Regions from separate parts of the Methylomonas sp. AM2-LC genome, predicted to be linked through region 1. Evidence: riboswitches for the same ligand, from Rfam matches in the RefSeq annotation. Region 1 holds a riboswitch; each other region holds the start of a gene.
The links. Region 1 has a riboswitch for cyclic di-GMP ahead of ABH008_RS11235 (hypothetical protein). Riboswitches for the same ligand answer to the same signal wherever they lie in the genome.

Region 1 (5,046 bases):
TACAAACCTGCCCTTGTTGTTTCTTTCAAGCACGGAGTTCGGAAACTTCTCTGTGTACTCAATTCCAGATGCTCCCAAGGCCTACAAGCTGCTTCGGCATCCCGCAATCGAGAGCAAGACTCCCAAGCAACTCCTTAAAGCTGCGTCAGACTTGCAAGAGAAGGTGCTCTTTCGCCGCTACTCTATTCTCTCACGACTGATCAAGCCGGTAGATCTTTCAGACCGGATCGAGGAGATCTCAGAACAAGTGGTCAAGCTCATGGAAAGCCGGAAAGGGGTATCGAGCCATACAGGAGTATTTTGCTCAGAGCTGGTAGCGATGTACTTCGACGCTCTGGGCATCACGCTATTCAAGAAGCCGAGGAGCGCTGAGAGCGTGTCACCTAACCACCTCGACGAAAACTCAAGCCTGCTGAAAGAAGTTCCGGAGGCATTCATTGACCTATCGCAATTGGAGCATATTGAAGGCGAGTTGAGCGATTTTTGCTACCCAGAGCGAAAGGAATTATTACCCGCAATCGTAAAGCAACGGCAAGGGACTGAAGACATTATCGGAAAACTGAAGGAATTTGAAGCGTTGGTCCAGTCGAGATTATCTGAGCAATCGATCGCAAGCCAGGAGATGGGCCAACAGATTTACGATCAAATTGTCCAGTCCGCTACACAGGCAGGTGACTGGGGTCAATACGAGCTAGTCAACAAGTACCTAACATTCGCCAATGAAGTCTATCTGTGGAATCACCTGGAGAAGCAAACTTACGCCCGCGATCAGCAATTCTCTAAACCTGATGTGTCTTTTGAAGAGCGTGCAGACTGGACCCAAGCCTGCCTCAAGCTTACCGAAATAACGTTGTCGCTTCGCTCAAAGACTCAACGGGCTTACTTACGTACCAGCTTGCTTTTCTCCCTGAAGGTAATTCGCCATCAAATTAGAGATAAGACAACGTCTTGGCACGCGCGATTGTCACTTAAGCGCAAAAGGCGTGCTATGTTAATGGACTACCGCTCACATCATGCTACCTATGCTGCTAGAGATCTATTGGTAAGTAAGCTTCAGAAAACAGAGCCTTTGTCACCTATGATACTTGCCCACATTGAAGAAGTGATTCGGGACGCGAAGCTTGCCGCGATGATGGAATCCGGCATTGACCCCGACTGTATTCCCGAAAACCGCCATTCGGGGGAATGAAGTAAGCGCCAAACATGACTGGCAGCTTTGGTCAACTTACATGCAGCCAAGAAGTTCGCCAGTGGCCGCTAATGCGCAGAGATCTGCCGTTCGACAGTGCTGGTTTTGCGGGATGCCAATGACTTTTGATGGCCGGTACTTGCCCGTCAACTGGTAACTAACCGTTAGCGATTGAAACTTGTCGAGCGCGCGCACCCAATCTTTAAGTGTGTACAAGTGAGTGCTAAAGTAAATGCAATTACGCAGTTTTATGACATAAATTGTGAAATTTAATGCTTTTTTTGTCAAAAATAATGAAATTTTGATGCTAATTTTTGTTTCATAATTAATGGCAACCTATTGAAATTAAATAATATCTTTTTGACACTAATTATGAATTCCGACACTTCGTTTGAACCGCTCTTGTCGATGACTACACGATTTGGCAGGCCATTGATATCAATCGCCTGTTTGAAAAAGCGTGTGGACGCCTCTTCATCCCCGCGTTCTGACAGCATAAAATCAATAGTATCGCCATACTTATCAATGGCCCGGTACAGGTATACCCATTGGCCTTTGACTTTAATATAAGTTTCGTCCATCCTCCAGGAATCGGCGGCCATTCGTTTGCTTTTCTTCGCGGCCTCGGCAATCATCGGCGAATACCGGATCACCCAGCGGTTGAGCGTTGAGTGATCAACGTGGACACCGCGCTCTTCTAAAATTTCTTCAAGATCTCGATACGATACGCCATAACGAACATAAAAGTAAACGGCGTAAAGGATGGCATCTTTTGGATAATGGGCGCAACGGAAATTGATCATGCTTTCGGCCTACTCAAATTCCGGGCATTATCGCAAAGAGCCAGCAAAATTTGCGACAAAACCAATTTCATTTGCCCCTAAAAACTAATTCATTATGTTAGGCAATTACTCTCTTGCAACGTGATCAGGTGTAGTTTTTGTCAGGGCTGTTCGTTAGGTTAACTCGGTAAGGTGTGCCTAATAGGATGCCGCCGTCAGGCGCATCTTTCGAGTTCTATATTATTAGCCAAACTTATAATAATTTCGATAACAACAGCTTAATTTTATCAAAATTTGATTTCAACTGAATAGAGTTCGCAAAAAGTCCGGTGCATCTATTTAAGGATTAATTTTTTTCCATTGAATCATAAAATTTGCATGTATTGTTTTTTGTTCACACAAAAGTATTAGGATCAGGCTGAATAATTTGATCAGCCCCTAAAACTTTTTCAATAGAGATGGCCGTTCTGGAAGCGGGTATGCCTATCCGAATCTTGCGTTATGGGTAAATGCCTAAACTGACAGCGTCTAATGTCGCCAGATATACAATCCAGCGCACAAGCTGACACCCACCGCGTACAACATCCAGGTTTCAGATACTGCATACGGATAAAACATCAAGGCTACACCTAGCCATTTGGGCACAGGTAATTCCAGCCTTTTACCATAGCGATAAGCCGCATAGCCAATTAAACTGAACAACAGCATGGCAAATAGGGCTGCGGGTGTTGGTAGCGTAACGCCTAAAGACTCTAAAGCTTTAAGTTCTTCCATGCTTATAAATCCCCGAATAACTTATTGTGTATGTTAGTTTATGGTGAGTTTTTACGTGTGTTAGGCAAACACTCAACAGCTTATAGAGTTTATATGCTAGCTTAATCCTGAGCAAAACACACGTTGCAGCGCTTATTTTTATTGAATAACAAATAGTTTTCTTACAAATACCTTTCCGATTACCTTTCATTCTGGCTATGTTTATTAACAACACATTACAAATGTTAATGTGTGTGTTGTTTAATTTTTAAGCATACAACTGTAAATCGTCTTAGTAAGAACGTGTAATAAAAAATAAATACATAAAAACAATTACATAAAAAATAAATACTGCGTATTTTATGCTGTATTTATTGTATGTTTTGCCTTAAATAATGACATCTAGGTTACGGTGCTTGACATAAAACCGTTATATATTAGTCACGATATCGACATAATGGCTTGTTAGTATTCCGCTTGTGAAAAGCCTAACCTGTTGTGAAACAGGGGCGGAAAGCTGCGGATCTGTACACAAAGAAAAGATAGCCGAGCTGCCACATTAAACATTGTCAATTTTAAAATTTGGCAGCTGCGACCACATTTTTGAAGCCGTATGGAGCGATCTTGTTCATGAGTACAAAAACAACAAAATATAATGCAGTTTTACACCGTGCCATTCAGACAAGCTTAGCGGGTAGCTTGTTACTAGCCTGTATGCCTGCTGTATCATATGCGCTGGGTGTAAGCCTTACACCAGACACATTGGTATTAACTAGCAGTAAATATACGGGCACTGCAAGCGCTATTCCTGCATTATTACCTAGCACTAATGCCACTACTAAAATAGCCGCAGTAACTACCAGCAGCGCTTATCCTAGTGTGTTTTTAAATGCGGGTGCTGATGCCAGTTTTGGTATTACTTCACCCATCTATTTAAGCCTGGTTAACAGTACCAATGGTTATGTACAAAAAACCATCGATTTAACAGCACTGGCTGCATCAAAAAGTTTAGATTTCGTTACCAGCTTCCCTTCTAAATCAGAACTGTCTGTTAATTTGTCTTCTGATGGCGTATCTGCGCTGACCCTGGTTGGTTACAGCACCACTAGTGGTTTACTTGACGTTTCTAACAGTAATACCCCAGGTTTGATCGATACCACTAACCCAACCTACGGTTTTAGTGCGCCTACCTATCGTAACATCATGCAATTAAATAATGATGGCACTTGGTTCCTGACTAATACCAACGGCTATAGCGGCAATAACGGCCGTACTGCCATTTTAGACAGTACCAACAATCAGTATTACATGGCAGGTAACGCGGGTAATGCCGGTAAACCTGCACCAGCGGCTTCTGTACTTGCTCAGTTAAGCAGCAACACCGGTGTACAAACTATTGCTGCGGGTAGTACTAGTCCAAATACCTCTGTTATCGGTAACCTGACTGCCGATGGGCAACATGGTTTTACTGTCAATTCAATCAACCCGTTAACTGGCTTGGTTTACGGACCCTCTGACAAAGTGGGTAAAGACGACAACTTCCGTGGTGCTACTGTTTACAAAGGCACTATGTATGTCAGCAAAGGTAGCGGCGGTAACGGCATTAACACCGTTTATCAAGTTGGTAATGTCGGTGACTTTGGCGCTGGCAACTTGAGCGGTACTAGCCCAATTACTGTTCTGCCTGGCTTCCCTGCTGATTTAGCCAGCGTGGCACCAACGCATTATCCTTTCGGTATGTGGTTTGCTAACCCAACCACTTTATATGTGGCTGATGAAGGCGGTACTAAATTTCCTTATGCTGCTACTGGCAACGAAGGTATAGAAAAATGGGTACTTAACACCACAACTGGTGTTTGGAGCAACGTTTATACCCTGCAAAACGGTTTAGGTTTGGGCGTTCCATATACAGTAACAGGTACTGCTCTGGACGGTTCAACAGGTAGCTATACCACCACAACCGGTGGTGTGCGTCATATAGTGGGTTCTTTACATGCTGATGGTACTGTCAATCTGTATGCAACCACATCAACTGTTAGCGATGCGACTATCTACGGCGACCAAGGTGCCGATCCAAACAGATTGGTATCTATTAAAGATGTAGTGAACGCTACCGCTTTGCCTACAACTGAAAAATTCACAGTATTGAAAACAGCTGCCTACGGTGAAGTATTTCGCGGTGTCAATATTATGCCTGCAACGCATGCTTTTGTATTGCCTAAATAAACATTGGTTTGCCTTTATGCAATCGATACTTTAAACAATTATTATTTGAGATTTAAACATGTTTACAAAGCACAAAATTATGGCAGCGCTGCTGGC
Region 2 (5,046 bases), 1.6 Mb from region 1:
ATCGCCATTGACACCCAGCGTTAATGCGGTTTTATCCAGCACAGTATTGCCAATATCTATATTTTGGCTGGTCGTTACCGATAAGCTACCATCCTTATTCAATCCATACGCTTCCAGCTGACCATTCAGTTCTAGAGTCCCAAAATATGAAGTGCCCCCGACACCCGCAGTTAATGCAATAGCACCACCAGCACCTGAAGTCAATCGTCCGGCAGTGCTTAACCAGGCACCGCCATCGGCTTTAATTGCTGCCCCCTGATGAATATTTAGATCACTGCTTGCAGATAACTTAATCGTGCCGGCATCGATAATAGCAGGCTTAGTTGACTGAAAGGTTGCGCCATTTTGTAAATTGTTCACCCAACTGCCAGATACATCTAATAGTGAATTGGCAGCTATATCCATAAGCCCCTTGTTACTGTTTACCGCCAAACTATTAAGGGTAATACTTCCTGCTGAGGTATGGATGCTACCATTAATATTGATACTGCCAGCATCCAGCTCTATTGAGCTTAAAGCAGGCATAGATATCGCTGCATCCTTGCCAACCGTAATATTACCACCGGTCTTGATTAAAATATGACCCAGGCCGGAGCCATTGATTAAAGCACTGGACAATTGCATAGCCAGAGGTTGACCACTGCTTTGCGGCAATACATCGTTGACACCAAAGTTGACCGTAGGTTTGGATGCTTGAAAAAGTACATTCTGGTTGGAGAGTGCCGCACTACCATTGCTGACATTATCATCCTGATTAAAATAAAAACTGCCTCCGGTTACCGGCGTGCCAGTTTGATAAGCGCCGTTAACTGCATGCGCATTTAAATCGCCACCAAACACCATGACGGGCGCCTGCACATTCAAGGTACCCGCAGCCTCACCCTGCACATAACCTTGCTGATAATAACCTGCCACCGTGCCTTGTACACTGTATTTGGTATAATCATTCCATTTAACATTACCTTCTGAGACAGTACCAAAAACTTGTGTATAGTGCTGATTTGGATCTGCCTGACTGATATCTACTAATTGTCCGGTACTGGATAATAATTGGGTGGTAGCAATATAGCCTGACTGATAATCCAGCCAACCACCAGCAATATTTAGCGAAGCGCCGTTATTAACAATCACGTCGCCACTGGCCTTTAGATTTATGGTTCCACCTGAGGTCATACGCTCATAAACGCTGTGATGCATCCCTGAAACTGCACCAGCAGCGTCAATGATAGTGGGCAGATTACGCACATCCACCAGCACTGTTTCACCTTGCAACACTCCGCCACGTTGGTATGGGGAGTCTCGCAAATTATAACTTTCTACCGAAACCTGTTGTACATTGCTTTCCATCGTCATTTGCACAGCTTGCAAACCGGAAACATCAATAGAGGAACCTTTCTCCAGGTCAATACGCCCTGTATTGCTAGGGGAAATGAGTGAACTGGGTCTTTGACTGATAATGGCTAGATTGTTATTATCCAAAGCCGTGAAATTAACATTGGCTGAGGGCGCCACTATCGAGGCACCCTGTTTCATGTCGATAATGTTACCACTAGCCTCTATATAGGATTTTGGCTGGGTTTGCTCAGTAATCGCAGTACCACTATTAGCATCCGGCGAAATAGTCACTGAACTGTTAGTACCAAAAGTAACGCTGGACTGCGTACTCAATCCATCACCCAAATCGGCGCTACGCACAGTTTGGCCAGGCACTAAATAACCTGAACTATCAACTTGCACAGGGCCATTATTTAAATTTTCGCGTGCCAATAAACGTACGGAACCGTTTACATTGACAGAGGTTGTTGAAGAAATCCGACCGGATTGATTAACAGCAAAACCGGCTAAGGTAACATTACCTTCCCGTACCGAAATATCACCAGCGGCCTGATTGGTAACCTTGCCGCCTGTGCCAACTTCTACCAGCAAACCCGCAAACGGACTAGTGGCTGAAACTGGTTGTAAATAAACCTTGTCTTTACTAGCTACCAGAATAATCTGCGCATGACTGTCACCACTGATTTTTCCGGCATTGGTAACGGTTGGAGCCGCTAAAATAATTTGACCATTGGCGGAAACGTGTATGCTGGCGCCATTATCCACTCTGATAAAACCATTGGGATTAACAGTGGTCGCTGTAGCGTTTTTCGTTGTGTCTAAATCACCGTTTAAAGCAGCGGAACCCAAATGACTGATCGTAGTGGTATCGTTAAACTCAGCAACCAGACCGTTTTGTATGGTTTCGCTACTGATGTTTAAAGCTGAGGCGACAAAAGTACTGGCATCGACTACAGCACCATTGCCAAAGACAAAACCATTATTATTAACCAGGTATACTTGACCATTTGCAGTGATATGACCGAGAATGCTGCTGGCATTCATGTCATAAATACGATTAAGAGATACCGATGTGCCATCGGGCTGTTTATATTGCACGGTATTATTGGCACCCACATTATAGTGTTGCCAATTTAGAATTGCATTATGAGTATGCTGAGTAATCACCATATTTGTGCCGTCGCTGGTAAAATCAGAATTACCAGACGTTTGCCAATTATCAATAACCGGCACTGGCAACTCCGCATGTACCGGCCCAGAGAACAAACCTCCTGCCAGCACAACCCGAACAACGGCAACCAGTGGTTTTAATTTGAAAAAACTTATCGCGTTATTATTGGTAGTCAGCTGTTTACTGGACATAGGTCTCGCCTTTATCTCTGAGCATTAATTCCATTATGCGGCGACCCGGCTATCTTGCTTGAAGACCCGCAGCTTTCTGCCCCCGCTTCACAACGGGTTTAGCTTTTACACACCATTTTTGTCAATTTGTTGCTACTCACCCAGTTGGTTAGCTACCGGACTTTTGATGCCGGAATGAGCAGTTACGTAAATCCATGCAGCCTGAATTTATGGTTTGGTTTAAATTTCAAGCAAGGCCGCTTATAAAGTGCCATTGCAGATATACCAAAACAGGCTAAACCTAAAACATATTCTGTTAATATTTAATTATTATTGTATATTTTAACAGTAAATTTAACACTGTACCAAAGTACTATATATTAAAAATACATTAATTATTTGTGTTGATTTTTTCAAAAAAAATTTTACGACTAAACTCGTAATATATTTGTAATAAAATTGTCACAATTCTATTTATTATCTGGTAATTTCAATACGAAAACTTTGATAGGGATATTAATATATGCATATATCTGGCTATCCACAAATTTTAGCTAAACGACCATCCCAACAGAAACACGGATATACCTAACCCCATGAATGGTAAGCTTCGAAGCTGGATTTCATTTTCATTCAACCTAACCTAGCAAAATCAATATTTTTTTGTAAAAACTTCAGTTTAATTCGCGCACACTCATTAATTTATGTCAGGTAGCGGATTTCTTTTGCTGATGGGTTACGATACGCAGATAAGAGATCAATGCTTAATGCGCACCGAAACCACCCTACGCTGAATAATAAGGAATAAATGCCTATTTCCGATATTAATTGTTTCATACGTTCTCGCATGAAAAACACCTCCCATCCTTCAACTAACTCAAGACAAACGATCTTTTTCATTCTCAGCCTTAAAAAATAGACTGCAAAAACTTTTGCAACGATTAATACAGCGCTTAAAAATCGGTAGCTACACTAAAATGTATGCGCGGATTACCACTGGACACCCGACCGATTGAGGTAAACGGCACCCCTACATCAAATGCACCGGTTATTTTCTTTAACACCTGAAAGCGTAAACCCATCCCGGCACTGCTCAGATCATAGCTATGGACGCTTCCTGGTAAAGGGCTTTTTACCCAGCCTTTGCCAATATCAAAAAAACTACTTAACAACAATTTATTCACAGCTTCCCATTCTATGGGCTCTAAATGCGGTGAGTGCAATTCCACGGAACCAAACACACCATTGTCTGCCAATGCCTGGGTTTCGTAATAGCCACGCACACTGGTTGCGCCACCCATAGAATATTGTTCGTTGCTGATCAAAGGTGAATCTGCAGCTTGCGCAGTAACATGCGAGGTTACTTCCATTCCATATGGTAAATCATGCTGAAATTTGTAATCGCCAAACAAATACATAAAACCTGAACTGGCCAGATAGCGTTTGTTGGCAAACTGGGTTTGATCGTTACCTAAGCCGCGTACCGAAAAATGCAGAGCCAGATCAAAACTGTTCATGCTTTCTTTGCCACGAAAACTGCCGCTGTATTGGGCTAAAAAAGGCGTATAGGCAATTGGCGTTCTTATCGCATCTGCACCAATCAGGTTTAAATCTTCTTTAAAATCCTTATAATCGACCCCTAGCGTAGTGGTATGGTAATAGTTATCCACTGCTGGCAATGGCTTGACCAAACGTAAGCCGTAAATAGTACCGTTACCGATTACCGACAAAGCACCGGCACTGGCGATTTGTGAATTAGAAGCCGAACGCACGGTATACATAGCCAGTCGCGTACCATTATCAAATACTGGTAGCGCATAGGTACCGGCCCACACATCCACTTCTGCACTGTTTTCCGGAGAAACCTGATACATCAGTGAGGCACTGTGCATTTCTTGCCATAAATTATCGTAATGCAAAGAGTTAACCAGTCGCAAGCGCGACGTGGTTGAGGTGTTACGCCCATTTAACTCTATTCGTCCATGTACGGGTAATTCATCTTTTACTTTTAAATCCACCTCCAGCGTGCCAGGGGTTTCTCCCGCCCGCAACACGGGCTGGATTTGCCGGTCCGGACTTTGCGCCGCCAGATCTTGCAATTGTTTTTGCATTTTTGGCAAATTGGGTACATTACCTTCAGCTAACTCAGGAATACCTGCTTTGATTTTGCCCAGGGAAAAATAGCGGGAATCGGTGACACGCAGGCGCGAAACTTTACCTTCCACCACCTGTAAATACACCAGACCACCTTTAACATCCTGTTCCGGGATATCCACGGACACGGTTTGATAGCCTAAATTTCGATATTGCTCTTCCAAAGCAGTACGGGCTTTTTCCACATCGTCTATGCTTTTTTTAGGTCCCAGAAAT
Region 3 (5,046 bases), on a different replicon from region 1:
TGCACCCCCATTAACCGAACCTGGATTTTCCAGTGTTCGGTTTTTTTTTGGCCATTAAAAACAAATTGAAAGAGCTGTAATTTTCGCCACCTTTCACAGGGACGTTTTTTTGAATTTTGTGCGTTAATACGATTAATTAAATTTTACATTTTTGCACCTATTCAAGGATACAAAGAGGATGGTTATGCTTACGCATCCTAAAAAAACCGCCTGTCAAGAAATAAAATATGCTGGTGTTCCTGCTTTGCCACTGATTTCCCCCTACTTAATTACGGAGGGAAAAAATCAGGTTCGCAAACCGCTGCCGGATCGTCATTCTTCCAATAACTCCTTTGTGGAGCTAATTTTTTGTAGAATCGTTATTACCCTGATTATTTTCAGTACAGGTTGCGCTACAACCAGTGAAAAATGGAGTCCGACTATTAATATGGATAGGGAATTGAATGTCTATAGTATTGACAGGGATTTGCATGATTGCAAAATTCTGGCTAAACAAGCCGTTAAAGATCAAAACGCCAACCCGCTGAAAATCGTGGAAACGGAGCGCAAGCGAAGTGAAGATTTTTAGTCCCCGATAGGCGTAGCGCCGGGCGGGTTATCGCAGCGAAGCGAAGAAAACCTGCAAGGCATCGCGAAACGCCGTCAAGCCATTTGGAGCCTAGCTCTTAAGCCGTTTAGGCGCAAGAGCAGGCGACGAGGGCGAATCGGGGCCGCCGGAGGCATTAAATGGTCGCGTAGTTTTTGCCGCTTGTTGGGGCTGGGATGCCCCTAAACAAGCTTTCGCAAAAATAGCGACTCGCTTGATGTTAAGTGATACGGCTTATGGAACAGTTATCGGTACCACCTTTGGAGCTGTTTTAGGTGGCTTTCTACAAGATCCAGGAATTGGTGCAAGCATTGGTGCTGCAGCCGGAGCCGCTGGGGTGTTGGTCGAGAAATTTTTTCTTTCAGACAACAATGGATTTAAAAATGCATATGTTTACTGTCTTCGATATCGTGGCCATAACGCATCTAAATAACTATCTTTCTAACTAGTGAATCGGTATGTCTCCTTTTGGTCATTATGTAACTGCATCCTCCGTCTCTATCGCGCTTCTAAGATCAAACGAATGGTCACTAAATACGGCTATATCAGAAATCTTCTCAGGATACAGTTTGGAACTTCATTCTTCTGGAGCCCTTCTAATGATTGCATTGGGTATTGTGGCTGGATCAAGAGGTCCAGATCGACTTGAAATACCTTCCTTTAATCCAAAAACTAAAGAACGTCGATCACTGATCCCTCACAGAACATTAACCCATTGGCCTTTTTTTTGGTTTGCAATTTCAATACTTGTCATAACAATTTTCTTAAGCTTTGACGGATTACTTATTCGATCAATCATTTTGTCTATGATTGGGTTTGTTATTGCATGCTGGTTGCATTTGGCCTTAGATATTTTGACTCCAGCCGGAATTCCTTTGTTAAATCCATTTGGAAGAAGAGTAACATTTAACGTTTATAAATCAGGTTCTTCATCAGAGATACTGATTGTTTTAGTGATTATTCTGTTTACTCAGATTTTTCTACCTCCCATTAATTGGTTGGCATTTTTTTAGTTTTGTAGGCAAAATGCATCACTGTGGGAGAGTAATAAAAATTCATACCAAGTAAAAAAGTATCATACTGAATAATAAAGTTGCATACTGGAAAGTCGTTCCGCTATCAACGACAAAATATTAATCTATTGAATTTAATTGTGATCTCAAGTTTTACATCTTTTAGTATGACACTTTATTTTTCGATTATGGATTGATAGTGGAGGTATCAAGGCAAGTCAGTATGCAACTTTATTTTTCCTTCTTACCGCTTTTTTAACAATAGAATGCGGCTTCCGAGCTGTTTCAGTATGAAACTTTATTATTCTCCTACAATCACCTTTTAAATTTTTCGCTTTCGATGGATGTATTAACTGTATTTGCAGCTTCAGAATCAAACTCTTCCAGTCATGTAACTGTTAGAGTCTATTGGTCAACCGGTAAAAATCGTCGCAAGGGGCTTGATGTGACATTGCCCATTTCTTGTTCTGATGCGAGGTCTTCTGCAGAATTGATCGCAATTCGTTACCTTCTGGGTGACGATAATGGTCGTGTCTATTCCCAAAATAGGTCAGGCATTAATCTTAAAATTGTTGTGTCAAAGGGTGCCATAAAAAAAATTTCAAAAAAGTCTTGCGACAAGCATGAATTGATCGAATATGCATATCCAATTCTAACCAGATATGCCGACGCGGTCATTGAAGTTTCCAAAGATACATCATGGTTTCCGGACGATAGTGAGCTTGAATCAATTCCTGTTGTTGATAGTACCGATTATTGTGGTATTGAGAAATATCAAATTGAAGGATTGGGTGAAGTTGCTATTACCAAGCACGCTCTTGAAAGATATGCTGAATATTGCGGAACTATTAATACGCAAAACGCCTGGCGTAATATACTCAGACGACTTAAAGATCGCATTCAGATCGTCCCAATGCCTTCAAACGTAATGAGTCATAAATTGAATAAGTACGGTAAAGCCCCTGAAATATGGAAACACCCAGATGATACTTTGCATTATGTGTTCTCTATTCGTAATAATTGTCGTGTGCTTGTAACCATGTTTTGCAAAGATCCCGATGAATTGCGTACGTTTAAACCGCATATTGAAAACAAAATTTCACATTTAAAAGCACCAAAACAATAGTTTAGAATTGTGAAACACATCATGGTTATTACAGTTTTGTTCACTATAATGTAATCAACTTAAAAAGTTGTGTGACAGAAAATGGCAAACCAGTCGTGAGGCTGGGACGCAAAGTTACCGACCCATGATAAAAAATGTCAGGGGCAGCGGGATTACCAGAGTCGCGAGACTGAAAGCAGTAGCCTCCAGCCCTCCACGATAAACTCCCTCTTCCCTGTCTCACCTAATATCAGGAGACAGCTCATGTTAACCCTTGTAAAAAGCGTTCTTGTTTCAGGCGCACTAATTTATGGCGCGGCCAATATTCCTGGTGTTGACGAAACTAAACCCATTGTTGCTTTTTCACCCAATCATTCGATTCCTGATACATTGGATCACTACAATACCAATCCAAATTTGGAGTTGGCTGCGAATGACTTTGATAATTTTGCTGCCAGTGTACCAGGCGTATTATCAGCAAGGGTTTCTTCGGTTATGCGCTACGGAACTAAGGCTGTCATTATGCCGGATGCCAATTCACGATTAGCTGAACAACAAATGTTTACCCAATTGAGTAGTGCTATTCATCATGTTGGAGAGGCTATTGCTGACGATATGGCTGTTGTTCCCCATGCTCGATGATTGACAATTATTTGAAAGAGAGCTGGTTGAGTCTTAACAACGATACTTCTATGGATAATGTTGAAGCCCACGCTTTCTGCCACTGATGACTGAAGGTGTGGGCTATGCCCGGAACTCAACAACGACGACTTTGTCTTAAACAAAAACCGATGAATGCTGTAGCAAATAACCACAAAGCACCCGGTAGCGGCGTAGCAAGCACTGGCCCAGACATAGCTATTGCCCAAGTGACAGGATTACTAATATCGGCTGTGGCGTGATTCATAGTGAATCCGCCATCAAAAGTATAGGTTAGCAACGAATTAGCCCCGCTTTTATCTGTCGTGGTAAACAGACTTTGACCATTAGCATCGAGTAAATAAACTGAAAATGCATCGGCTATAGTCGCAGTGGGGTCATTATTATTCGTTGTTTCGAAACTAAAGCCTATGGTGTTACCCAAGGTAATAGGTTGGATAACCTCATTATGATGCTGTGTGTTATTAAGGGTAACTGTGGAAGAGAGATTCCCGGTTACATCACCTATTACAGTGGAATTAACCTGCGACTGAATGCCGTCAGTCATAAAGTTGGTAATAGTGACCGAGTTGGGTAGGTGTCCATTGCCAGCGTTAAAATCAAACACTAATTCTGCATTTGTTCCGTTTAAAGGCTTGGTAAAGATTGTCGTGAAAATTTCGTTTGCTGGTGTCACAGGCTGGTTATTGCTAGATGATAATATATCGTTGGCATGTGCGGACATTAACATAAATTGACTACAGATTAGAGCCAACAGATAATGTGTAAAAGTGTTTTTTTGTGCCATTTCGTACTCCTTGTTTAAAGCAGTTTGTATTTCAATTTATAGATAAAACTTAAATAGTTATCTAGATAAATTAAAACGTTCTATAAATTTTTATGGGTAATGCTCTAGTACAATTAGCCTGGTCACCCGTAGAGTATGCAATGAATGCATACCCAGCAACGGACCAATGAGACCACCATTCAGTTAGCCGACCAAGCACCTGAGTAATTTCTGTTTTTATTTGTATGAATTTAAAACTAGTAAACTAGATTTCTCATTTAGGCCGATTTTTTTAGAATATTTTCCAGGTTGTCAGCAAGTTCATCCTGAACTAATTTCATTAACTCCACATCAGCAATGTGAATATCGCTAATACATTGATTGATTGCTGTAACCAGATTTTCTTCAACATTTTCCCAATTTGTCGACAAAAGTTCTTGATCAACATGAATTGATTTTACTTGTCTATTTCCAGTCAGTACGACAGAAATACGATCAGAATCAATGGATTGTTTAAATTCTCTGCTATCAAAATCTTGTTTATAGCTTGCCATTAGCCTTTCAAATTCATTACCAATTTTTTTTTGGTTTTTTTCATAGTCCTTTCTATTCAATTTAATGTCACTGCTAGGTTTCTTTTTTCCGAAACTCATACTAATTTCCTCTTTTTAGGTTGATATTCTGGCTATTTGCCGGTTATTTATTTGAATTACTATCTGGTTTTTCAATTACTGGTACATCGGTATTACTGACAGATCTATGTGCAGGAGCGGGGTTATCACCAGTCACTAGATGGGTTATCGCATCTTGAACCACTGCCACACCAGTATTGCCGGTGACAGCTCCTGCGTGCAGCACTTGTTTTGCTCCGTCTGTGAATTTTTGACCCGCTGATAAGACATCATTGCCAATACCA

Region 2: it holds a riboswitch for cyclic di-GMP, as region 1 does, so the genes downstream of both, ABH008_RS04095 (filamentous haemagglutinin family protein) here and ABH008_RS11235 (hypothetical protein) in region 1, are expected to answer to the same signal.
Region 3: it holds a riboswitch for cyclic di-GMP, as region 1 does, so the genes downstream of both, ABH008_RS22695 (hypothetical protein) here and ABH008_RS11235 (hypothetical protein) in region 1, are expected to answer to the same signal.

What each region holds. Positions count from the first base shown of each region.
Region 1 covers NZ_CP157005.1:2,480,582-2,485,627, forward strand. The annotation lists gene ABH008_RS11220 (hypothetical protein) at 1-1,189, shown strand, start outside; partial or broken gene ABH008_RS11225 (IS6 family transposase) at 1,579-1,992, opposite strand; gene ABH008_RS11230 (hypothetical protein) at 2,500-2,745, opposite strand; cyclic di-GMP riboswitch class I at 3,201-3,283, shown strand; gene ABH008_RS11235 (hypothetical protein) at 3,355-4,950, shown strand; gene ABH008_RS11240 (hypothetical protein) at 5,009-5,046, shown strand, end outside.
Region 2 covers NZ_CP157005.1:870,946-875,991, reverse strand. The annotation lists gene ABH008_RS04095 (filamentous haemagglutinin family protein) at 1-2,697, opposite strand, end outside; cyclic di-GMP riboswitch class I at 2,734-2,810, opposite strand; gene ABH008_RS04090 (POTRA domain-containing protein) at 3,630-5,046, opposite strand, start outside.
Region 3 covers NZ_CP157006.1:68,300-73,345, reverse strand. The annotation lists gene ABH008_RS22715 (hypothetical protein) at 185-568, shown strand; gene ABH008_RS22710 (glycine zipper family protein) at 804-1,019, shown strand; gene ABH008_RS22705 (metal-dependent hydrolase) at 1,045-1,599, shown strand; gene ABH008_RS22700 (hypothetical protein) at 1,940-2,725, shown strand; cyclic di-GMP riboswitch class I at 2,799-2,885, shown strand; gene ABH008_RS22695 (hypothetical protein) at 2,969-3,346, shown strand; gene ABH008_RS22690 (NF038129 family PEP-CTERM protein) at 3,462-4,151, opposite strand; gene ABH008_RS22685 (YbaB/EbfC family nucleoid-associated protein) at 4,409-4,783, opposite strand; gene ABH008_RS22680 (conjugal transfer protein TraG N-terminal domain-containing protein) at 4,827-5,046, opposite strand, start outside.